DNA from 4 places in the Devosia sp. 2618 genome. Region 2 is predicted to be linked to each of the others. Evidence: predicted binding sites of a transcription regulator. Region 2 holds the regulator's gene; each other region holds the start of a gene.

Region 1 (2,203 bases), 1.7 Mb from region 2:
GCTATCGCCGGCCATGACGGCGCGCTGGATGGGCGCCGCGCCGCGCCAGCGTGGCAGGAGCGAACCATGCAGGTTCAGGCAACCATATTCGGGCGCATCGAGCACCGGCTTGGGCAGCAACAGACCATAGGCGACGACGATGGCGACTTCGGCCTGATGGCTGGCAAAGATGATCTGCTCGGCCTCGCCCTTGAGCGAACGCGGGGTATAAACCGGAATGCCAAAGCCTTCAGCGGCCAGATGTACCGGCGATTTGCGCTCTTCCTGTCCACGACCGGCTGGTTTTGGCGCGCGGGTATAAACCGCGACGACCTCATGGCCGGAGGAAACGATCTCGGTCAGCGTTGGAACGGAAAAATCCGGCGTGCCCATGAAAACGACGCGCATATGTTGGGCTTTCTCTTGTTCCTCTCCCCATCGGGGAGAGGGTGGATCGCCCGGAGGGCGAGACGGATGAGGGGGACTATTTCACCCCTCACCCTCATCCGGCGCTGCGCGCCACCTTCTCCCCAATGGGGAGAAGAACAGGTGCGTTAACCAGCGGCGCGCTTGGCTTGTTTGTCGAACTTCTTGATGACGCGGTCGCGCTTGAGGCGGCTGAGATAGTCGATATAGAGCACGCCATCGAGGTGATCGAGTTCGTGCTGGATGCAGACGGCGAGCTTGCCTTCGGCTTCCTTGACGACTTCGTTGCCATCGAGATCGGTGTATTTCACCGTAACCTCATTGGGCCGCTCGACTTCGTAATAGAGCTCGGGGATCGACAGGCACCCTTCTTCGGTGACCTGCATCTGTTCGCCAAAATGTGTGATTTCGGGATTGATCAGCACCATTGGCTCAGGCGTTTCGCCTTCGGCAGCAAGGTCCATGACGACGATGCGCTTCATTACGCCGATCTGTGGCGCGGCAAGGCCGATGCCGGGCGCGTCATACATTGTGTCGAGCATGTCCTTGGCCAGCGTCTTGATTTCGTCGTCGACCTCGATGATCGGATCGGCAACAGCGCGCAAGCGGGCATCGGGAATGACGAGAATGGGGCGTACAGCCATGGCAAAGGTCCGGCAGAAAGGGAGTTGCCTCTCGATATGGTATTTGACGCGCCGCGGTCAACTCTTGCTGGGTATAAATGGGAACATTCCGCGAACACCCGAATCGGCGTAACAAGGAGGCATGGACAATGTGCTCTTTATCCTCGGCGACGCTTCGATAACCCTGGCGACCGCCATTGCGGGCGGACTGGCGCTGGTCGGCGTGCTGCTGGTGGTGATGCTGGTGGCGCAGGCCCGCACCGGGCGCGAACGGGCTGACGAAGCCCATGAAGCGCTGGTACGTTCGGCCGAGATGGAGCGTCATCTCGCGGGCATGATGCAGGTGCAGTCGGAAATGACCGGCCGCATGCAGACGATGTCGGAGATTTTCGGCTCGCGAACGTCTGATCTGGCGCGGCTGGTCAATGAGCGGCTTGATTCGACCAGCCAGCGTGTCGGGCAGGCTCTGCAGGAAACGCGTGCCAAGACCGACGAGGGGCTCAACAAGCTGCATGAGCGGCTGGCGGTGATCGACCGGGCGCAATCGACCATGACCTCGCTGTCGGGCGAGATCGTGTCGCTGCAGTCGATCCTATCCAACAAGCAGACGCGCGGGGCGTTTGGGCAGGGGCGGATGGAGGCGATCATTGCCGATGGGCTGGCGCCGAACGGCTATTCGTTCCAGTCGATGCTATCGAACGGCTATCGCCCGGACTGCCTGATCATGATGCCCAATGAGGCGCCGACGTTGGTGATCGACGCGAAATTTCCGCTCGAAAGCTGGCAGCGGATCAGCGCGGCGAGCAATCCCGATGAGTTGCGGCAGGCGCAGGCGGGCTTTCGCTCTGATGTGGGCGTGCATGTCAAAGCCATCTCGGACAAGTACCTGATCCCCGGCGAAACGCAGGACACGGCCTTTATGTTCGTGCCCTCGGAATCGATCTTTGCCGACCTGCACGAGCATTTCGAAGACGTCGTGCAAAAGGCATCGCGGGCGCGGGTGGTGATCGTGTCGCCCGCGCTGCTCATGCTGTCGATCCAGGTCATTCAGGCTCTGCTGCGCGATGTGCGGATGCGTGAACAGGCCCACTTGATCCAAAAGGAAGTCCGCGAACTGCTCGCCGATATTACACGGCTGGATGATCGCGTGAATAAGTTACAGACCCACTTCACCC
Region 2 (2,203 bases):
TCGAGCTCGTAGGTCACCTTGTCGTTCTCGTAGAGGCCCTGGAGGCCCGAACGCTGAACAGCCGAGATGTGGACGAAAGCATCCTTGCCGCCATTTTCTGGCGAGATGAAGCCGAAGCCCTTGGTGGTGTTGAAGAATTTAACGGTGCCGGTGATGAGGGCCATGATAGTTTCCTTTTGCTCGTAGCATCAGCGAACGAGCGGTTATCCAATGACAACATGCCAGAGGAAAATAACGTTCGCATGGTAGAGAAGGAAGCCACGGTCCGGCGAACCGGCATTAGGCAGCCGACTTAGGCTGAAAACGTATGCGACCTATATGGCACGGAATAGTCTATATTGCAAGATGGACGATATTGACAGTTTGCAGCCAACTGTGAAGCACATTTCAGCTTTTGTTCGAAGTGCTGACAAAACAACGACATATGCGACCGGGTGATTTCCGTCATCGGTTGCTGGCAGGCAAGGTGTCCCGGTCAAATTCGCGTGCGCGCCAACAAAAAGGGGCCGCGCCAACTGCGCAGCCCCATAGATCAGCAGCCGATGGTCAATACTTGCGAAGCAGACCCACAAGGCGTCCCTGTACCTTGACCCGGTCTGGTGGGAAGATACGCGTTTCGTAGGCGGGGTTGGCTGCTTCGAGCGCGATGGTGTTGCCCTTGCGGCGCAGCCGCTTCAACGTTGCTTCCTCATCGTCAACAAGTGCGACGATGATCTCGCCCGTGCTGGCGGCATCCTGCTTTTTGATGAGCACGGTGTCGCCATCGAAAATACCGGCGTCGATCATCGAGTCGCCGCGCACTTCGAGCGCGTAATGCTCACCGGCGCCGAGCATTTCGGGCGGCACCATGATGGTGTGGGTGTGATTCTCGATTGCCGAAATCGGCGTACCCGCCGCGATGCGGCCCATGACCGGAATGGAAATCGGCCTGGCATAATCCTCGGCCGCCGACATGCGCGAGGGGGGCGATGCGACCTTGCCCAGATTGCCTTCGATCACCGATGGCTCAAAGCGCGCCTTGCGGCCACCGAGCGAAGGGTTCATCGAATCGGGGAGTTTAACCACCTCCAGCGCGCGGGCCCGATTGGGCAGGCGGCGAATGAAGCCACGCTCTTCGAGCGCCGTTATCAGCCGATGAATGCCGGACTTGGATGCCAGATCAAGCGCATCCTTCATCTCATCAAAGGATGGAGGAATGCCGCTTTCCTTCATCCGTTCGTGGATGAACATCAGCAGCTCGTGTTGTTTGCGCGTGAGCATGGGCCCTCTCGGAGCGGGAATCGGAACATAGGCAGAACGACCATACGCGTTCCAGTTATGTTCTGCAATATGCCCAGCAAATTTCTGCTTTTGGCAGCGAGTTGTCCGTCAGAACCCGTCGAGCGGGATGGCCCGGACAATGGTTCCGGGCGACTGCCCAGGGTCAAATTCTGGCTGAATGATCAGCATATCGGCCTGCGCCAGCGACGAAGTATGGCCGCTATCGGTCTGCGCGATCGGCTGCAGCTGCGGGCCGGTCGGCGTCTGGATTAGATGGGCGCGCATGAAGTGGCGGCGGGCGGTGTTGGGCGGCGTGGGACCAGCCAGCGGCAGGCTCCACAGCGCGGGCTCAGGAAAGCCGAGGAAGGCGCGCAAAGCGGGGCGGATGAATACCATGGATGTGACCATGGCCGAGACCGGATTGCCGGGCAGGCCGAACACCAGCGTCTTGCCACGAGTGCCAAACATTAGTGGTTTGCCGGGCCGCATGTTGATGCGCCAGAAATCGAGCGTCACGCCAAGGTCGACCAGGATTTCCTGGACGATATCGTGATCGCCAACACTGGCGCCGCCAGTAGTGATCAACACATCCGGTTCGGCTGCGAATATCTCGGTTAGCTTGTCCCGCAGTTCCTGCCGATCATCGCGGGCGATGCCGTAGTCGGTGACGGTCTCGGCATAGGGCAGCAGTTCGGGGCGCAGGCCAAAGCTGTTGGAGGCGACGATCTGGTCGGGGCCAAGCTCGGAGCCAGGCAGCACCAGTTCGTCGCCGGTGGCCAGTAGCGCGATGCGCGGGCGCCTGGCCACCTGCAGCGTTGCGGCATTGGCGGCGGCGGCGACCGCCAGTTGCATCGGTGCGAGGCGGACATGGGCGTCGACCACCTGCTGGCCCACGGCAAAGTCATTGCCTAGTGCGCGCACGCTGTGGCCACGGCGTGCTTCG
Region 3 (2,203 bases), 1.1 Mb from region 2:
CGGAAGCCGACGCCCAGTTCGCGCGAAATGATCTGTGCCAGCGTGGTTTTACCCAGCCCCGGCGGGCCGACGAACAGCACGTGATCGAGCGCCGAGCCACGTTGCTTGGCGGCCTGGATAAACACTTCAAGATTGGCCCGCGCCGCCGCCTGCCCGACAAACTCGGAAAAACCGGACGGCCGCAGCGACACATCGAGCGGATCGTCGCGCCCGGCATCGGGAGAAGTCAGATCAGTCAACTGCTAAGCTCCCGCAGACCCAGACGGATCAGTTTTTCGGTCGGTATCCCATCGCCTTCCCGCGCGACGATGCGCGCCAACGCAGCAGACGCCTGCGCTCCGGAATAACCCAGATTGGTCAGCGCCGAAACGGCGTCCGAAATCGCCCCCGGCGCGACGCCCTCGCCCAGTGCTGATTGCAGGCCGAGTGTGCCCGCATCAATGCCGCCACCAGCCGGCACCTTGCCCTTGAGTTCGGTGACCAGACGCACCGCCAGCTTTGGTCCGACGCCATTGGCCCGGCCGATCATTGCCTTGTCCTGCAAGGCAATCGCGCTCGATAGCTCTGCCGTCGACAGCGCCGACAGCAAGGCCAGCGCGACGCGGGCGCCGACGCCTTGCACGGTCATCAGCAGATTGAACCAGCTCTTTTCGCCCTCGCTGGCAAAACCATAAAGCCGGATCATGTCCTCGCGGACGATGGTTTCGATGAACACCACCCCGGCCTCGCCGACACGCGGCAGGCTCTGCAATGTGCGCGTCGAGCAGAACGCTTCGTAGCAGACGCCACCGCAATCGATCAGCACATGATCGTCGCCGAAACTATCCACCAGCCCCTTGAGTTTGCCGATCATGCGAGAGCTTTCAAACGCTGGTTGGCCACGCGGTGATGCGCGTGGCAGATGGCGATGGCCAGGGCGTCGGCCGCATCGGCGCCTTTGAAGTCGGCAGCCGGCATCAGTGTTTTGACCATCAGGGCCACCTGAGATTTTTCCGCATGGCCGGTGCCGACAACGGATTTTTTGACCAGATTGGCGGCATATTCCGCTACCGGCAGACCGCGCGCTGCAGGCGTCAACAGCGCCACCCCCCGCGCCTGTCCGAGGATCAGCGCCGAACGCACGCCGGCATTGACGAAGGTCTCTTCGACAGCGGCTTCATGGGGCAGATAGCGGTCGAGCACCTCGCCCAGCCCGGCAAAAAGCACGGCCAACCGTTCGGCCAGCGAGCCATCGACCGGCGGCGTTACCGTCCCCGCGCCAACAAAGCTCAGGCGGTTGCCGAGGGTCTCGATAACCCCCCAACCACAGCGGCGCAGGCCGGGATCTATTCCGATGATTCGGGTGGCAACGTTCATGCCCACATCCTTAGTGAAACCACGACACCCTACCAAGTCCAGTGTGAACAAAAAGGCAACAACGCCGGTGGATAACCTGTGATGGATAAAATCGCAACGATTGTGGCAACACCTTCTTCAATATCGAACCCTAGCTTCGCCCGTGGGAATCAGGGGTACGGCATGTCGAGATTTTGCAGGGTGCGGCCAAAGCAGGCTTCGCTTGGGACTTTTCGCATCACAGGCGCTTTGCGCGACGGGGGCCGTGGACGCGGCACCCTCGGCGATGCAAGCGGCCCGATCTGACGCGTCAGCGCTCCACGTTTCCCAGACTGACAATGCCGGCTCCGCCTGTTCCAGCAGGCGGCACCAACTCACTCAAGCCAAGAGCGGTGCGATGACCTATTCGAAGACCTTGAATGCGTTGCGAAGCTGGACCAGCGTTGGCCGCTGGACGCTCTTTGGCACCTTGGCCTGCATGTTCGTGTCGATCCTGTTCAACGCCGCCATGTTTGGCGATATGAGCGCCGAGGCACAGCGCCGCTCGATGCTGAGCGCCATCGTGCTGCCGATTTTGCTGGGCGCGCCGTTCTTCTTCTACCTCAGCCTCAGGCTGCGCGGCATGGCGATCACCAATCTGCATCTGGGCCTGGTGGCGCGCACCGATAGCCTGACGGCATGCCTCAATCGTGGAGCCTTCACCCACAAGGTCAGTGCCATGCTTAGCCATCGCAGCGAAGGGGCGGGCGGCGCCCTGCTGATGCTGGATGCCGATAACTTCAAGGCCATCAACGACCTCTATGGCCACGAGTCGGGCGACGAAGCGCTGACCATCATCGCGCGCTGCATCCGCACCACACTGATGTCG
Region 4 (2,203 bases), 270 kb from region 2:
CCGCTGCATCCGGATTGTCCTTGAGGAACTGGCGGGCGTTTTCACGGCCCTGCCCCAGACGTTGGCTATCCCAGGAGAACCAGGCGCCGGATTTCTCGACAATGCCCGACTTGACGCCCAGATCCAGCAGTTCGCCGGTTTTGGAGATGCCTTCGCCATACATGATGTCGAATTCGACCTGGCGGAATGGCGGCGCCAGCTTGTTCTTGACGACCTTCACCCGGGTCTGGTTGCCCACGATCTCTTCGCGATCCTTGAGCGCACCGATACGGCGAATGTCGAGACGAACCGAAGCGTAGAACTTGAGCGCGTTGCCGCCCGTCGTGGTTTCTGGCGAACCATACATCACGCCGATCTTCATGCGGATCTGGTTGATGAAGATGACCAGGCACTTCGACTTGGAAATCGACGAGGTCAGCTTGCGCATGGCCTGGCTCATCAGGCGAGCTTGCAGACCTGGGAGGGAATCACCCATTTCGCCTTCAAGTTCGGCGCGTGGCGTCAAAGCGGCGACCGAGTCGACCACCAGCACGTCGATGGCGCCGGAGCGGACCAGAGTGTCGGTGATTTCGAGAGCCTGCTCGCCAGCATCTGGCTGGGAGATCAGCAGGTCGTCAACATTAACGCCAAGTTTGCGGGCATAGATGGGATCAAGAGCATGTTCCGCGTCGACGAAGGCACAGATGCCACCAGCCTTTTGGGCCTCGGCAATAACGTGCAGCGCCAGCGTGGTCTTGCCCGAGCTTTCGGGCCCGAAAATTTCGACGATACGTCCCTTCGGCAGGCCGCCAATACCGAGAGCAATGTCGAGACCAAGCGAACCGGTGGAGATCGATTCGACTTCAATCGAGGACGCCTCACCGAGACGCATGATCGAGCCCTTGCCGAAATTGCGCTCAATCTGGCTGAGCGCCGCGGCGAGTGCCTTGTCTTTATCCATAGATCCACCTTCAACTACACGAAGCGGCGCGTTAGCCATTTAGTCTCTCCTTATTCCACGCTCTTGGAGGCTGCGCAACGCGCCGACACCGCTGGTGGCCATGCATTGAATGTGCGCTATTTGTTCTCATCTTGTTCTCGCCATGTCAAGGGACAAAATGAGAACATTCAGTAATCCACGGAGAATCGGCCAACACCACCCCACGCACCTTCCAATAAGTATGATTTTTTGACTTGCCAGTCTGCGGCATGTTGCGCTTTATGCCTGCAATTGCGCCCAGCGGGCCAGCAGAGGAGCCTTGCCATGAATCTCATCCAGTTTTTTGACCGCAATGGCGAGCGCGCCGTGGCCGCCGTCGACAACGGTGTCGCCCGCGTCGTCATCGGCGCCACCAGTGTCTACGACCTCGCCATGAGCGCCCTTTCCGGCCAAGGCGGGCTCGCCGCAATCGTGGCCGAACATGGCCTCGGCGAAACCGTCGATCGCGACGCCATTCTGGCCGAAGGCCGCATGCTGGCGCCAATCAGCCACCCCGATCCGGCACACCTCTATGTCACCGGCACCGGCCTCACCCATCTCGGCTCGGCCGCCACCCGCGACGCCATGCACACGGCCAATACCGGCACGACCGAAACCGGCCTGACCGATACCATGAAGATGTTCCGCATGGGCCTTGAAGGCGGCAAGCCGACCGACGGGCAAAAGGGCGTGCAGCCGGAATGGTTCTACAAGGGCAACGGCTATTCGGTGGTCAATCCGGGCCATCCCATCCCCTCGCCCGGCTTTGCGCTCGACGCTGGCGAAGAGCCTGAAATCGCGGGCATTTATCTGATCGATCACAACGGTCAGCCGCGCCGCCTTGGCTTTGCATTGGCCAATGAATTTTCTGACCACGTGACCGAGCGGGTGAACTACCTCTACCTCGCCCATTCCAAGCTGCGTGCCTGCTCGTTCGGGCCAGAACTGCGGGTTGGCGATCTGCCAGCCCATATCGAGGGCATGTCGCGCATCAAGCGCGATGGCCAGGTGATCTGGGAAAAGCCATTCCTGTCCGGCGAGGACAATATGAGCCACACCATCGCCAACCTCGAATACCATCACTTCAAGTATGAGCTGTTTCGCAATCCGGGCGATGTGCACATCCACATGTTCGGTACGGCAACGCTGAGCTTTGCCGATGGCATCAAGACCGAGCCCAACGATATCTTCGAAATCGAAGAGACCCAGTTCGGCGCGGCGCTGCGCAATCTGATCCGGCAGGAA

Evidence for each region. Region 2 encodes LexA, which represses DNA repair genes until DNA is damaged. Its sites were predicted from a motif close to TGTTCNNNNTGTGTTCNG; they were not measured.
Region 1: a site for LexA is predicted at 1,129-1,146, ahead of ABIE28_RS14870 (DNA recombination protein RmuC). Genes of this name have one in related genera too.
Region 3: a site for LexA is predicted at 1,400-1,417, ahead of ruvC (crossover junction endodeoxyribonuclease RuvC). Genes of this name have one in related genera too.
Region 4: a site for LexA is predicted at 1,062-1,079, ahead of recA (recombinase RecA). Genes of this name have one in related genera too.

What each region holds. Positions count from the first base shown of each region.
Region 1 covers NZ_JBEPOO010000001.1:2,993,030-2,995,232, forward strand. Annotated here, with positions in the region: gene fmt (methionyl-tRNA formyltransferase) at 1-387, opposite strand, end outside; gene def (peptide deformylase) at 534-1,049, opposite strand; gene ABIE28_RS14870 (DNA recombination protein RmuC) at 1,171-2,203, shown strand, end outside.
Region 2 covers NZ_JBEPOO010000001.1:1,293,343-1,295,545, forward strand. Annotated here, with positions in the region: gene ABIE28_RS06520 (cold-shock protein) at 1-164, opposite strand, end outside; gene lexA (transcriptional repressor LexA) at 547-1,260, opposite strand; gene ABIE28_RS06530 (molybdopterin molybdotransferase MoeA) at 1,369-2,203, opposite strand, start outside.
Region 3 covers NZ_JBEPOO010000001.1:216,370-218,572, reverse strand. Annotated here, with positions in the region: gene ruvB (Holliday junction branch migration DNA helicase RuvB) at 1-239, opposite strand, end outside; gene ruvA (Holliday junction branch migration protein RuvA) at 236-853, opposite strand; gene ruvC (crossover junction endodeoxyribonuclease RuvC) at 850-1,356, opposite strand; gene ABIE28_RS01050 (GGDEF domain-containing protein) at 1,733-2,203, shown strand, end outside.
Region 4 covers NZ_JBEPOO010000001.1:1,024,410-1,026,612, reverse strand. Annotated here, with positions in the region: gene recA (recombinase RecA) at 1-979, opposite strand, end outside; gene araD1 (AraD1 family protein) at 1,244-2,203, shown strand, end outside.